2 regions of the Martinezella sp. CNPSo 3732 genome follow, and region 2 is predicted to be linked to the other one. Evidence: riboswitches for the same ligand, from Rfam matches in the RefSeq annotation. Region 2 holds a riboswitch; the other holds the start of a gene.
The links. Region 2 has a riboswitch for S-adenosylmethionine ahead of AC13RM_RS26370 (O-succinylhomoserine sulfhydrylase). Riboswitches for the same ligand answer to the same signal wherever they lie in the genome.
Positions count from the first base shown of each region.

Region 1: another riboswitch for S-adenosylmethionine. It lies ahead of metA (homoserine O-acetyltransferase MetA); the one in region 2 lies ahead of AC13RM_RS26370 (O-succinylhomoserine sulfhydrylase).

Region 1 covers NZ_JBXSOO010000004.1:77,732-85,475, forward strand. The annotation lists gene epmA (EF-P lysine aminoacylase EpmA) at 1-61, opposite strand, end outside; gene efp (elongation factor P) at 214-783, shown strand; gene AC13RM_RS11125 (ABC transporter ATP-binding protein/permease) at 902-2,752, opposite strand; gene AC13RM_RS11130 (AAA family ATPase) at 2,916-3,758, shown strand; gene AC13RM_RS11135 (NUDIX domain-containing protein) at 3,758-4,180, shown strand; SAM riboswitch at 4,260-4,337, shown strand; gene metA (homoserine O-acetyltransferase MetA) at 4,386-5,312, shown strand; gene AC13RM_RS11145 (vWA domain-containing protein) at 5,316-6,509, shown strand; gene AC13RM_RS11150 (hypothetical protein) at 6,620-7,111, shown strand; gene AC13RM_RS11155 (aldose epimerase family protein) at 7,245-7,744, shown strand, end outside.
Region 2 covers NZ_JBXSOO010000021.1:89,817-97,560, reverse strand. The annotation lists gene argF (ornithine carbamoyltransferase) at 1-83, shown strand, start outside; gene AC13RM_RS26385 (Hsp33 family molecular chaperone) at 242-1,231, shown strand; gene apaG (Co2+/Mg2+ efflux protein ApaG) at 1,238-1,630, opposite strand; gene AC13RM_RS26375 (DNA helicase) at 2,243-2,956, shown strand; gene AC13RM_RS26370 (O-succinylhomoserine sulfhydrylase) at 3,021-4,208, opposite strand; SAM riboswitch at 4,253-4,331, opposite strand; gene AC13RM_RS26365 (hypothetical protein) at 4,424-4,921, shown strand; gene AC13RM_RS26360 (2'-deoxycytidine 5'-triphosphate deaminase) at 4,947-6,038, shown strand; tRNA gene AC13RM_RS26355 (tRNA-Gly) at 6,097-6,170, shown strand; gene AC13RM_RS26350 (hypothetical protein) at 6,206-7,210, opposite strand; gene AC13RM_RS26345 (LysR family transcriptional regulator) at 7,433-7,744, opposite strand, start outside.

The DNA.
Region 1 (7,744 bases), on a different contig from region 2:
GCCGGTCCGCATGGACATTGCGGGTCCACCAGGGGGACGCTTTGCTCGTCTTTGGCTTCATTCCTAGCTTTCTTCGGGGCACGAGCCACGCAAGGGGGTGGCAATTTCCATTGATTTAGGGTAGTTGCGCCCCCAAGCAAACAATTGCTGCGTCTCGGAGAGCATTTCGACAGTCCCTCTACGACGCAAAACGCAGCGTTACAAGGAAGTCTTATGGTCAAGGTCATCGCCTCTTCGGTCCGCAAGGGCAACGTTCTCGACGTCGACGGCAAGCTCTACGTCGTTCTCACCGCACAGAACTTTCATCCGGGCAAGGGCACCCCGGTCACGCAGGTCGACATGCGCCGTATCGTCGATGGCGTGAAGGTGTCCGAACGCTGGCGCACCACCGAGCAGGTCGAGCGCGCCTTCGTCGAAGACGTGAACTTCCAGTATCTCTACGAAGACGGCGAAGGGTTCCACTTCATGAATCCGGCCAACTACGATCAGGTCGTGGTCGACGTCGAAACCATGGGCGACCAGAAGGCCTACCTCCAGGAAGGCATGACCTGCATCCTGTCGATCCACGAAGGCATTCCGCTGGCGCTCGAACTGCCGCGCCATGTCACACTCGAGATCACCGAGACCGAGCCGGTCGTCAAGGGTCAGACGGCATCCTCATCCTACAAGCCCGCCATGCTGTCGAACGGCGTGCGCACCATGGTTCCGCCGCACATCAACGCCGGCACCCGCGTCGTCATCGCGACGGAAGACAATTCCTACGTCGAGCGCGCCAAGGACTGAGCCTCGGCCACCTGCTTGCATGAAGAACGCCTCGTCCTGGTGACGGGGCGTTTTGCGTTTTAGGGGAATTGAAGCCGAAGCGGCAGCGACTGCGTGAAGACTCGCCGCGCCGCTCTCGTTAGGGAGCGCTGGCCTTCTTCTCGTCCGCCTGCATCGCACTGGCGGTTTCGGGAGGCGCTTGCATATCGGTGCTGTGCTCGTGCGGAGCCAGAGACTGCAAATGCAGGACGCGTGGTGACATGGCGTGCATGAAGGCGTCGGAGCGGCCGATATAGATCAGGGTCGCATCTTCCAGTTCGGCCAGCAGAGCAAAGGCCTTCGCCTGAACTTCGGCCTCCAGCCCTTCCAGGGCATCGTCGAAGACGACCCATTTCGGCTTTGCGAGCAGCAGATGTGCAAAGCCGACGGCTTTCTGCTCTTCGGTATCGAGCAATCGATCCCAGCGCGCCTGCGTATCGAGACGGCTCTTCAGACGGCCAAGCCCTACCTTGTCGATGACGGTGTCGACAGCAGCATCGTCATAGGCGTCCCGATCATCCGGAAAACAGATTGCCTCCCTGAGGGTGCCGGTCGGCACATAGGGCGTGTGCGGCACGAACAGCATGTCGTCCATCGGCGGCAGGCTGACCGTGCCGGAGCCGCTATACCATTGATGCGCCAGCACTTCGAACAGCAGCCTGCGGTTCACGCCATGATCGCCGTTGATCATCACATGCTCACCGGCCTTGATCGTGACCGTACCCTCCGCGATCCGGAAGCCGTTTTCCGTCGCCTCGTCGCTGGTCTTCGTCGAAATTTCCAGGTCGGTCCAAACCATCGTGCCCGGCGCCGCCTTCTCAAAGACGAGGGTGTGCGGCATCGGCGTCTTGTCGTCCATTTCCGTCAGCGCCTTGCGGAAATCAGTGACGCGCATCAGCGTCGCGCGCCATTCGGCAATCGGCCCGAAATTGGCGACATACCAGCGCAGCGCCGAATTGACCTGATTGAAGGCACCGACCGCCACCATCAGCTGGCCGAAGGTCAGGCCGCCGGAGAAATAGGCCGGCGCGGCAACGAGGATGGGAATGATCAGCACCAGCCAGCCATAGCCGGCCGAAACCCATGTGAGATTGGTATTGGCGATGGCAAGCTGCCGGATAACGGCGAGCACGGCCGATATATCGAGATTGATCCGCCGGCGCTCGTTCTCCTCACCGCCGGCAATCGTGATCGCCGGCATATGCTCGTTGGCATGCATGAGCGCGAAGCGCAGTTCGGCTTCCTTCGAATAGCGATCCGCATTCAATCGCACGAGGCGGCGGCCGACGAATTGGCTGAGGAAGGAGGCGGATCCGGCATAGAGGATCGCCGCCCAGACCATGTAGCCGGGAATGGAGAAGCTCATGCCCCTGAGGTGGAAGACCATGCCGCTGGAGAGCTCCCAGAGCACGCCGATGAAGCTCAAAAGCAGGATCGTCGCCTGCACCAGTCCGATGGCAAGCCCAGTCGAGCTTTCGGCAAGATTGCGGGCGTCCTCGTGCAGCCGCTGGTCGGGATTGACGCCGATCAGCCCGGATGAGGCAAGACGAAGCGCACGCTTGGCCTGCAGCCATTGATCGACCAGATCGCGCGCCAGGCCCTCGCGCATGTAAAGGGCGGTCATCTGGTTGAGCCATGCCTGAACGACGTTGAGGACCAGCAGCGAGCCGGCGATGATGCCGAAGACGCCGAGCTGATGGAAGAAAGCGGAAATATCGCGCCTTGCCAGCGAATCGTAGAAAGGCGCATTCCAACTGTTGAGCAGCACCTGGACATAAGCCGTGACCAGAATGATCACGAAAAGCGCGATAGTCAGGGAAATGATCTTGATGCGAACAGCCGAATTCCAGAAAGCGGAGAACATCATCCTCAGCCGAAAGAAAAGACTTAAATCGTATCCGACCTGTTCATTTCCCTGGATATTCGGCTTGGCTTGCTTTTCAACTGCCATCAGCACTTCCCTGCGACACGTCCCGTCAGTTAATCATGACCCGCCCTCATGTCCACCCTTGCAATAGATCGGTGGGATCACATTCCTATATACACGGTTTCGCGTCTTGAACCGAATAAGGTCAGCAATTAGCTTGCACTCGAAAGATTGAGAAAGCCTTCCGATGCAATTTCAGGGAACCGCCGACTATATCGCCGACAAGGATCTGATGGTCGCCGTCAATGCCGCTATAAGGCTGGAGCGCCCGCTTTTGGTAAAGGGCGAGCCCGGTACGGGCAAGACCGAACTTGCACGCCAGGTGGCCGCCGCTCTCGGCTTCGAACTGATCGAATGGAATGTCAAATCGACGACGAGGGCTCAGCAGGGTCTCTACGAATATGATGCCGTTTCGCGCCTGCGCGACAGTCAGCTCGGCGACATCAGAGTTCACGATGTCAGGAACTATATCCGCCAGGGCAAGCTCTGGCAGGCCTTCACTTCGCCGACGAAATGCGTGCTGCTGATCGACGAGATCGACAAGGCCGATATCGAATTTCCGAACGATCTCCTGCAGGAACTCGACCGCATGGAATTCCATGTCTACGAGACCGGCGAGACGATCCGGGCCGCCGTCCGCCCGATCGTCATCATCACCTCGAACAACGAGAAGGAACTGCCGGACGCCTTCCTGCGCCGCTGTTTCTTCCACTATATTCGTTTTCCCGACATGGAGACGCTGAAACGCATCGTCGAGGTGCATTATCCTGGCATCAAGCAGACGCTCGTCCATGCGGCACTGACGCAATTCTTCGAAATCCGCGACGTGCCGGGCCTGAAGAAGAAGCCATCGACCTCCGAAGCGCTCGACTGGATCCGCCTGCTGGTCGCAGACGACATCGATCCCGAAACGCTGCGCGCGGATGCAAAGGGCGTTTTGCCGAAACTGCATGGCGCGCTTCTGAAGAACGAGCAGGATGTGCACCTTTTCGAACGGCTGGCCTTCATGGCGCGAGGACAGGGACGATAATGCAACCCGATGCCGTCAAGGTCCTGATCTATGCCGTTCGGGATGGGCATCTGCTTGTCTTCGACGAACCGGATTTTCCCGCTGTCCAGCTCCAGGTTCCTGGCGGTACTGTCGAAGCTGGTGAGGACATTGCGGCGGCCGCAGCGCGCGAATTCGAGGAGGAGACCGGTTTTGCGCCACACGAACTTTATCCGCTTGGTGTCCACGACTACCGTTTCGAAAAGAACGGCCGCGATTACTATCACCAGCGGCACTATTTCCGCTGCGGTATCTCCGAACGAGTGCCCGCCACTTGGCTCCACTACGAAATGACGCCTTTCGACGGTGGCGACCCGATCGGCTTCCGCTTCTTCTGGCTACCGATCGAGGCTGCCAGGCATCGCCTCGGTTACGGCATGGAAGCCCTCCTTAAATATCTGTAGGCCACATCGCGCCTCCGAACTCAGCCCCGGAATTTCCCCGACCCCTGCCCATTGACCCGCGGAGATGTCAGGTCTATTGAATTTCTCTCGTGGTGATTTGGCCGGCCGGCTTGCAGCCACGTTAAATAAGTCGCTAAAGGGCCGCGTGCGGACCGGTAGCGATTCATGATCGCGGCCGGTTTTTTTGTATTTGGCGAGTGAAACAATGCCCATCAAGATTCCCGATACGCTCCCCGCGTTTGAAACCCTCCAGAATGAGGGTGTGCGGGTGATGACTGAAACGGTGGCATTCCGTCAGGATATCCGCCCTCTTCAGATCGGGCTTCTCAACCTCATGCCAAACAAGATCAAGACCGAGATCCAGATGGCGCGCCTGGTCGGCGCATCGCCGCTGCAGGTGGAATTTTCGCTGGTGCGCATCGGCGCACACAAGGCCAAGAACACCTCCGAAGAGCATCTGCTTGCTTTCTACGAGACCTGGGAAGAGGTGAAGCACCGCAAATTCGACGGCTTCATCATCACGGGCGCCCCGATCGAGCTGCTGGAATATGAAGACGTCACCTATTGGAAGGAAATGCAGGAGATCTTCGACTGGACGGCGACCAACGTCCACTCGACGATGAACGTCTGCTGGGGCGCCATGGCGGCGATCTATCACTTCCACAATGTGCCGAAATATACGCTGAAGGAAAAGGCCTTCGGCGTCTATCGCCACCAGAACCTGAAGCCCTCCTCGGTCTATCTCAACGGCTTCTCCGACGATTTCGCCATTCCGGTTTCGCGCTGGACCGAAGTGCGCCGCGCCGACATCGAAAAGGTACCTGGCCTGCAGATCCTGATGGATTCGAGCGAGATGGGCGTCTGCCTCGTGCACGAGCAGGCCTGCAACCGGCTCTACATGTTCAATCATGTGGAGTATGATTCCACGTCGCTGGCGGATGAGTATTTCCGCGATGTGAATGCCGGCGTGCCGATCAAGATGCCGCACAACTACTTCCCGCATAACGACCCGGAAATTCCCCCGCAGAACCGGTGGCGCAGCCACGCGCATCTGTTCTTCGGCAACTGGATCAACGAGATCTACCAGACCACGCCGTATGATCTGGAGGAGATCGGCCAGGAAAGGACTTGAGGCTTGTTCATTCCCTTCTTCCTGAAACTCAAGGAAGCGAAGGTTCCGGTGACGCTCCGGGAGTTCCTCTCGCTGCTTGAGGGAATGGAAGAAGGGATTGCCGATTACGATGTCGAGGCCTTCTACTATCTGGCCCGCGCGACGCTGATCAAGGACGAGCGCTTCATCGACCGTTTCGACCAGGTCTTCGCCGATTACTTTCGTGGCTTCGAGGCGATTGCCGGCAATGCCGAGGGAGAAGCGGTGGAGCCTTCCGCCATTCCTGACGAGTGGCTGCGCAAGCTTGCCGAACGGCATCTGACCGAAGAGGAAAGAAAAGAGATCGAGGCACTCGGCGGCTTCGACAGGCTGATGGAGACGTTGCGCGAACGGCTGGCGGAACAGAAGGGCAGGCACCAGGGCGGCTCGAAATGGATCGGCACGGCAGGCACCTCGCCCTTCGGCGCCTATGGCTACAACCCCGAAGGCGTACGTATCGGCCAGGAAACCTCGCGCCACCGCCGCGCCGTCAAGGTCTGGGATCGGCGCGACTTCAAGAACCTCGATGACGGCGTCGAGCTCGGCACCCGCAACATCAAGGTGGCGCTGAAGCGTCTTCGCCGTTGGGTGCGCGAGGGGGCAGCCGAGGAACTGGATCTCTCCGGCACGATCCGTTCCACCGCCGAACATGGTTATCTCGATGTTCAGACGCGGCCGGAGCGCCGCAACGCCGTCAAGCTGCTGATGTTCTTCGATGTTGGCGGCTCGATGGACGATCACATCCGCGTCGTGGAAGAACTCTTCTCCGCCGCCCGCGCGGAGTTTCGCCACATGGAGTATTTCTACTTCCATAATTGCCTCTACGAGGGCGTCTGGAAGGACAATCGCCGCCGGCGCGTCGATATCACGGCGACGGCCGACTTGATCCGCACCTTCGGTCCCGATTACCGCGTCGTTTTCGTCGGCGACGCCTCCATGAGCCCCTACGAGATCACTCAAGCGGGCGGCTCGGTGGAGCACTGGAACAAGGAGGCTGGCGAGACTTGGCTCGCCCGAATGACAGGCCATTTCCGCAAATGTATCTGGATCAATCCGGTGCCGGAAAACTATTGGGGCCATACAACCTCCATTTCGATGATCCGCCGCCTGATGAGCGACCGCATGTATCCCTTGACGCTTGGCGGATTGGAAAGGGCGACGCGGGAATTGTCGCGCTGAATTTTCAGCATTTGCCTGTCACGGCGCCACCAAATAAACACAACCATTTATAGAAATAGAAGTGCAGCAGATATCGCTCCGACTCGCTGCGGAACCCGGTGGAGATGTGCGTGCGCCACGCTTTAAAATTACTTCTCTTCATCGCAACCATTCTGTTCACCTCGCAGCAGGCGAGATCCGAAGAAGAGGGATTCTCCGGACAATGGGAACAGATCGACTTCAACGCCAGCGTCGGTGAAAAGTGCCGCATGGGAATAATCAGGCAGGGCAGGTTTATGAGGATCAGCACCAGCAATGGCTGGAGCGCTACTGCGGAAACGAGCAGTTATGGAAACGCCAGCTACGCGGCAGGTATGGGACGCTGGAGCTCCTATGTGGAAAAATACAGTCAAAAGGCGTTCTATATCCTTCTCGCCGTTCGCGGCGACAGGTTGATGGTGATCATGGAGGCCGAAAAAGCGGATGGGTCGAACCAATTAATTCGCACGCTTTTCAGCAGACGGACGACCAACTCTCTTCACAACAAGCCGGACGGATCAGGACGAAATCGACCGCCTTTCTTATGCGCCTCACATTCACAGTATAACGTGTCAGTCTACTAGCGATGGGCAAAGCCTAATCAGACCTTGCTTCCTTTCCACCCGCGCCTAAATTTCGCCAGGGAATCGGTTGCGGAACCGCGCGAATGGAGGCAGGGTCTGGCCTCGCATACTCAAAAGCAATGGATGAGCTGATATGACGGAAAGCACTTTGCAGCGGGAACATTTTGGGACAACGGCCGATGGAGAGACCGTCTATCGCGTCAAGATCGTCGGTGGCGGCCTGACGGCCCATATCATGTCGTGGGGCGCAGTCATTCAGGATCTTCGCCTTGAAGGCCACGAGCCCTCGCTTCTGCTCGGTTTCGACAATTTCCCTGATTATCCTGCCCATTCCTCCTATTTCGGCGCCACGCCCGGCCGCTGCGCCAACCGCATCGGCGCCGGTCGTTTCACCCTCGACGGCAAGCAGTATCAGCTCGAGCTCAACGAAAAGGGCGTCACCCACCTGCACGGCGGCAAGGACAATATCGCCAAGCGCAACTGGACCATCGTCGAGCATAGTACGGACCGCGTCGTCCTGAAGATCGTCGATCCCGATGGCCGCGCCGGCTATCCCGGCAACTGCACGATCCAGGCAACCTACCGGGTCCATGGTGACGGCGAACTGTCCGTCACCTACGAATCGACCACCGA
Region 2 (7,744 bases):
CGCAATCCGTTGTCTTCGATGAGGCGGAAAACCGCCTTCATGCGCAGAAGTCGATTCTTGCTTGGTGCCTGGGCGCGATCTGAAGATATCAAACCGCGTCTTGAGGCGCGGGCCCTAGAGCCGGATGGCCTTAGGTCGAAGCGACCTAAGGCCTGAATCCGGTCTAGAATCAAAGAAATAGAGCATGACGGCGCCCGAAAACCGCTCTCACTTTTCAGCGTCATGCTCCAGGAGTAAAGCAATGGCCGAAAATGCCGCAACGCTGGGTCAGTTCGATTTCGCCGGTGACGATCATGTCGTTCCCTTCCAGGTGGAAGGTCTCGACGTGCGCGGCCGTGCCGTACAGCTTGGTCCGCTGCTGGACGCGATCCTCGCCCGGCACGACTATCCGATGCCGGTTGCACGCCTTCTGGCCGAGGCCATCGTCCTGACCGTCCTGCTCGGCACATCACTGAAGTTCGAAGGCAAGTTCACGGTGCAGACCAAGGGCGACGGTCCCGTCGACCTTCTGGTTGCCGATTTCTCGACGCCGGAAAATGTTCGCGCCTATGCCCGTTTCGACGAAGAAGCGCTGGCAAAGGCAGTCGCCGAAGGCAAGACCGAGCCGGAACAACTGCTCGGCAAGGGCGTCCTCGCCTTCACCATCGATCAGGGCCGTTTCACGCAGCCCTATCAAGGCATCGTCGCGCTTGACGGCGCATCGCTCGAAGAGATCGCCGGCACCTATTTCCGCCAGTCGGAACAGATACCGACGCGCGTGCGCCTCGGTGCTGCAGAGCTCTTCGATCGCGACGAGAATGGCAAGCCGCGTCACCGCTGGCGTGCCGGCGGCCTGATCGCGCAGTTCCTGCCGGAGGCGCCCGAGCGCATGCGCCAGCCCGACCTGCATGGCGGCGACGGCGATACCGGCGTGCGCGATCATGCCGAAGACGATGCCTGGGCGGAAGCGCGCAGTCTGGTGGAAACCATCGATGCAGATGAGCTGACGGATCCGCAAGTCGGCACCGAGCGGCTTCTCTATCGCCTCTTCCACGAGCGTGGCGTACGCGTCTACGAACCGAAGGCGGTCTATGACCGCTGTTCGTGCTCGCGCGACAAGCTGAAGGGTGTGTTGAAGGGCTTCACGGCCGAAGAGATCGAGGCCAGCCAGGAGAATGGCGAGATCGCCGTGACCTGCGAGTTCTGCTCGACCACCTATCGCTTCGAAGTGTCGGAGATAGAAGCGGCGTAATGCCGCTCAGTTCAGCGTGCGCAGCAGGTTCGGCGTATCCAGCGAGAAGGCGGGGATCTTGACATGGAAGAGCTCCCCGTCGTCCGTTTCCATCTGGTAATGGCCGAACATCATACCTGAGGGCGTGTCCAGCGGGCAGCCAGAGGAATATTCATAGGTATCGCCGGGTTTCAGATGCGGCTGCTCGCCGACGACGCCTGGCCCCGTCACCTCATCCACTATGCCGTTCATATCGGTGATGTGCCAGTAGCGCGTCACCAGTTTCACGGCGCGCTGCGAGTGGTTGGAAATGACGATGCGATACCCCCATACATAGCGATCATCGTCCGGATCGGATTGCTCCTCCAGATAAAACGGCTCTACAACCACTTCGATGTCGCGTGTTAAGGCGCGATACATGCCTGATACCTTGCCACTGCTCTGAAGCGCCGGAGGCTCCTCGAAGCCCATTGTCGTTTCAGCATTTTCAAGTCTGCGGCATATTATCCGCTTTCCACTGCTCCCGCAAAGCGCAGGATATCTAGCGGTATCCTATAACCAATCCATTCCGTCAAGGAACGGCGTGATGAAATCTCGCTCGGGGAGGCGGATCGCTCTGAAATCCAGCTATTACGGCCAATGAAGAAGGTTAGTCCTTTCTTCTCAAAGTATCTCGTTTCGCCCGTCATTTAGTCTTGTCTACCATATTGTCGCAGGCAGAGCTTGTGGGGTGCGGATACGCTTGCCGCCATTGCTGGTGCACTTCAGGGATCGGGCGTCACATCTGATCGGGAATTATTAAAACCTCCCGGCCATATAACCTCCTGTTCCTCCTTTATGTTCCTCTGAGGGAACTTGCGCCTGATTCCCTCTCAGGAGGATTTCGGCTATGATCTGATTCTGGCATGGCCCGTGCCTCCCCCCTCCATTTGGGAAAGTATATTTCATGCGGGGCCGTCGATATCCAAACCGACTGTTTGAGCGCCTGGCATAAGGAGGGGTTGCGGTCATTGCTCGCAATAGGAGGTTTAGATGAGGCTTTCCGCCCCTGTTTATCATTTGAAGCGTAAGGCGAGGCTCCTGTCCCGCCAGCAGAATATCCCTTTGCACGCCGCGCTGGATCGCGTCGCGGCTGGCGAAGGTTTTGAAGGCTGGAGCTTGCTTGCAAGTAAAACGAGCTCGGCCGTGCCCGCCGGCGAGCTGTATTCGCGTTTAAGCCCGGGCGATCTGGTGCTGATCGGCGCGCGGCGCGGTCACGGCAAGACCCTGATGAGCTTGCGGCTCGCCGTCGAAGCCATGAAATCTGGCAATCGCGGTGTCTTCTTCACGCTGGAGGACACGGAAAAGGTGGTTTTGGAGCGTTTTCCTGTCATCGGCGCGGATCATGCGGAATTTGCCGGTCTATTCGAGTTCGACAATTCGGATGCCATCAGCGCCGATTACATCGTCGAGAGGCTGGCTCAGGCATCGCCTGGCACGCTGGCCGTGGTCGATTATCTGCAGCTGCTGGATCAGAAGCGGGAGAATCCGGAATTAATGATCCAGGTTCAGATATTGAAGACGTTTGCGCGCGACAGAGGCGTGATCGTCGTCTTCGTCTCGCAGATCGACCGCTCCTACGATCCGGCGCTGAAACCAGTGCCCGATCTCTCGGATATTCGCCTGCCGAATCCGCTGGATCTGACGCTGTTCGACAAGATGGTTTTCCTGAACAACGGCCTGGTCGAGTTCAAGGCTGCCAGCTGACGAGCTGCAAATTGTCTAAAGGCAATCGAGCCGCCCGGAGAAAATCCGGGCGGCTCGATCAATATCAGGCGGAAACCTGCTCGAGCGCGCGGGCGAAATCTTCGACCAGATCGGCGCCGTCCTCGATGCCGGCGGAGAAGCGCACGGTGCCCGGCGAAATCCCGAGCTCGGCGCGGGCCTCGTCGGTGAGGTTCTTGTGCGTCGTGGTGGCCGGATGGGTGATCAGGCTCTTCGAGTCGCCGAGGTTGTTGGAGATCTTCACGATCTCCAGTGCGTTCTGCAACTTGAAGGCCGCTTCCTTGCCGCCCTTGAGCTCGAAGGCGACCAGCGTCGAGCCGCCGCTCATCTGCTTGGCGATGATATCGGCCTGCGGATGGTCCTTGCGGCCCGGATAGATCACGCGGGCGACCTTGTTGGTCTGCTCGGCGAGGAAATCGGCAACCTTGGAGGCATTCGCCGTCTGCTGCGCGACGCGCAGCGGCAGCGTCTCGATGCCCTTCAGCAGCGTCCAGGCGGTAAAGGGCGACATGGCGGGGCCGGTGTGGCGGAAATAGTCCTGCAGGTTCTCGTCGATCCACTGCTTATCGGAAAGGATGACGCCGCCGAGCGAACGGCCCTGGCCGTCGATATGCTTGGTGGCGGAATAGACGACGATATGCGCGCCGAGTTCCAGCGGCTTCTGGAAGAGCGGCGTCGCGAAAACGTTGTCTACCACGACCTTTGCGCCGATCTGGTTGGCGAGTTTGGCGACAGCGGCAATATCGACCACTTCCAGCGTCGGGTTGGTCGGGCTTTCGAGGAAGAAGACCTTGGTGTTTGGGCGGATGGCCTTTTCCCAGTTCTCGGTGAAGCGGCCGTCGACCAGCGTGCATTCGATGCCATATTTCGGCGCGAGCGTCTCGACCACCCAACGGCAGGAGCCGAAGAGGGCGCGGGCAGCGACGATATGATCGCCGGCCTTCAGCTGGCAGAGGATGGCGGCGGAGACGGCAGCCATGCCGGAGGCGGTGGCGCGGGCGTCTTCAGCACCTTCCAGCGCGCACATGCGCTTTTCGAACATGTCGTTGGTGGGGCTGCCGTAGCGGGCATAGATGAAACCATCCGTCTCGCCCTTGAAGCGGGCTTCCGCGGCTTCCGAGGTGTCATAGACGAAGCCCTGGGTCAGATAGATTGCTTCGGAGGTCTCGCCGAATTGCGAACGGAGCGTTCCGTTGTGTACGAGTTGGGTTGCGGGGCGCCAAGTCTTGCTCATGCCATCACCACTTTCAAAACAAAAAAAACCGGTCGCAAAAGCAGACCGGTTCAACCCCGGTCTTTTTAGCCATTTGTTTAACGTGGCTGCAAGCCGACCGGCCAAATCACCACGGGATAAGTTGCAATACTGCCGTTGACGGCTTGCGTCAATTCCCTGAGTTTGGTTTTGTCACTGCTGCGTTTGCCATTATTTTGTGGGGAAGATAAAGGCCAATGGCTATAAATCGTTGGAAGCTAGCGATTGTATCCATCGTGCCGGTTTTCTTCACCTTGATGACATGGGGAGAACAGTGGAATTTGCTCTCTAAACTTCCCGAAGAGTTCGAAGCGGGACGATGGTCGTATTCTGATGAGCAATATGCTGCGTCAAAAGGCGTTTCACTCGTCCAGTTGCGAATTGATGAGCGAAGAATATGGGAAAAAGATCACGCGGACTGCAGATCGTGGCCTGGCCCATATGTTGAAAATAAATGCAGAGGTTTAATTTGTCCTTCAGCCGTTGGGTTGTCCGACATTTCTTGTACTTATTTCCCAGCGCTTCTCAAGTTACCGAGCGATGATTTTGGGACGGTGACCGCAGGTGTGTTTAGAGCGCTAAAATCGCTGCATTCCATTGGGATTTCTTTGTTGTTGGCTATTGTCGGAACGTTGTTTTCGGTATTCGGCTTGCCGGCCTTTTTCTCTCGATTTTCTCGATGGATACAAAAATAACTTGAATATAAGCGGATGAAGTAAAATGGCTCGCAATACTGGAATTCTGGCCGACCGGGCCATCGCAGCGCTGTTTGAAACGGGGCGGCTGACGAGCGAGAGAGAACTGGACGTCGATCAGATCCAGCCGGCAAGCCTTGACCTCAGGCTCGGCTCGCATGCCTTCCGTGTCCGCGCCAGCTTCATGCCGGGTCCGTCGCATCTGGTCGCCGACAAGCTCGACCGGCTGAAGCTGCATGTGGTCGATCTCTCCGAAGGCGCGGTGCTGGAAACGGGCTGCGTCTATATCGTACCGTTGATGGAGCGCCTCGACCTGCCGGAAGATATGTCCGCATCGGCCAATCCGAAGAGCTCGACCGGCCGGCTCGACATCTTCACCCGTGTCATCACCGACCGGGCGCAGGAGTTCGACAAGATCCCGGCCGGCTATTCCGGCCCGCTCTATCTCGAAATCAGCCCGCGCACCTTCCCGATCGTCGTGCGTCGCGGCTCGCGCCTGTCGCAGATCCGCTTCCGCGTCGGCCAGGCCCTGCTCACCGAACCCGAATTGCTGGCGCTGCACGAGAGCGAGACTCTTGTCGCCAGTAAGAAGCCGAACATCACCGGCGGCGGCATCGCGCTCTCGATCGACCTTGCCGGCGACAAGGAAGGACTGATCGGCTATCGCGGCAAGCACCACACCGCCGTTGTCGATGTCGATAAGAAGGCCCAGCACGATATTTTCGATTTCTGGGAGCCGCTTTATAGCCGCGGCCGCACCGAGCTGATCCTCGATCCCGATGAATTCTACATCCTCGTTTCGCGCGAGGCGGTGCATGTTCCCCCGCACTTCGCCGCCGAAATGACGCCGTTCGATCCGCTGGTTGGCGAATTCCGCGTCCACTACGCCGGTTTCTTCGATCCCGGCTTCGGCCACGCGCCGGCCGGAGGCCGCGGCAGCCGCGCCGTGCTCGAAGTGCGCAGCCACGAAGTGCCCTTCATCCTCGAGGACGGTCAGATCGTCGGCCGACTGATCTACGAACACATGCTGGAACAGCCGAGCAGCCTCTACGGCTCCGGCCTCGGCTCGAACTATCAGGCACAGGGCCTGAAGCTCTCGAAGCACTTCCGGCTCTAGGTGCCCACCAACCGGCCTTGACAGAGGCCGCCAACTGTTGGACATCTCAAAGATGCAGGCGGGTGTAGCTCAATGGTAGAGCAGCAGCTTCCCAAGCTGAATACGAGGGTTCGATTCCCTTCACCCGCTCCAATTCGTTCCATTCAGCTCCGTGTCCCTGCTCCGGTTCAGTGAGATTGTTTCGCTGTATAGGCAGCGAGCACCTTGGCTGGAGGCAGGAGTTTTCCGGACGCGTCCGACAGCCAGGTATCGTAGCGATAGAACATCATCGGCCCGATTGGAATGTGGGCACGAAGCCCATCGAGCGTATCGAGAAATGCCTGGAGGCACTGGCTCAAGGTTTCGCCCTTCTTGTTGGGAAATGCCTTGAGATCGAGAAATCCCCATTCAGTAAGCCACAGGGGCCTATCCGGACCGAGTGCGGTAGCATCCTCGTGCATTGTGCGTGCCACCGATCCGGCAATGTCGTTCGGCGACGCATAGATATGCGTGCCATAGCCGTCTACGCCATAGGATGAATTGCCAAGATAATTGAAGCCGTCGACGTTTTTCAGCATAGAGACCACCTTCGCCGGGTTCGAGAGATGCTTGGGCGGGCCGGCGCATTGATCGCAGCCATGGGCGATGCCGAAAGTGACGACTTTCGCATCCGGATAGTAGCGGGGCTCGTGCAGAATGGTCGCTCCCGCTTTCAGGAATGCGCCGTATCCACGCAGCCAGGTGTGCAATTCCTCCGCAGTGGCGGGATGGTCGTACGGCACGTCCGCGTCGTAATAATAGCTGTCATCCTCGTTGCCGAACTCGACGGCATCGATCGTGAGACCGGCCGTTTTCAGCGCACCGAGCAGCGTTTGGAAGCGCTGCGTGAATTTCTCAAGATCGATCTGACTCAGCTTCTTCGCTTTCCAGCCGTGATCGTGGGTTTGCAGCGGGACATCATAGTCCTCGTCCATCTGAACGACAGTCATCAAAAACTTAAGATGCTGCTGTTTTGCAATCCGGACCTCGCTCACGAAATTCGCCACACCTTGCGCCGAGCCGGAGGTCGGTCCATCGCGAAACCAGATGGCGCCCAGGCTTCGAATATTCTTGAGCGTCTTTTCCTGAACCGCCGCGCTCTGCGAAGAAAGCGCCGAGCGGTCGATGCCGAGTTCCGATGAGCGTGCAGGCACTCTCCACGCTGTCATGGCCAGGGCGACAATACAGGCGAAACCGGATAACCGTCCGTTGAACATCATATTCCGTCCCCGCGTCCTGTCTCGATTGAAGATGATGGCGCAAGCGCAATAGCCATTGTATGAAACTCTGCCCGTTACTATGCTTGCTTCATCCTCGATCCTGATGGTTACAATATTGAGGCGATGGTCAACGGGTCCGGCGTCTGATTGCAGGGCTCAGGTCAAGAATGGCCTTTTCGCTTTCAGCGTTTCCGTTAATGCCTCACCGAAGGTCGCAATCGGCCGCGCCAGCCGCCCGGCCGGCGGACGGTGCACCAGCCAGTTGACGACTTTCGGGCTGAAATCCGGTGCCTCGACGATTTCGACTGAATCGCGCCAGCGGCTGTCCGCCAGTGCCGCTGGCGTCAAGACGCCGATGCCGAGCCCGCGCGCGACCAGCGACATGCGCAGGTCGGCGCTCATCGCCTCGACGGCGACATCGAAGGGCAGGCGCTCGGCTTCGAAGCGGTGATGAATGAAGGCCCGAAA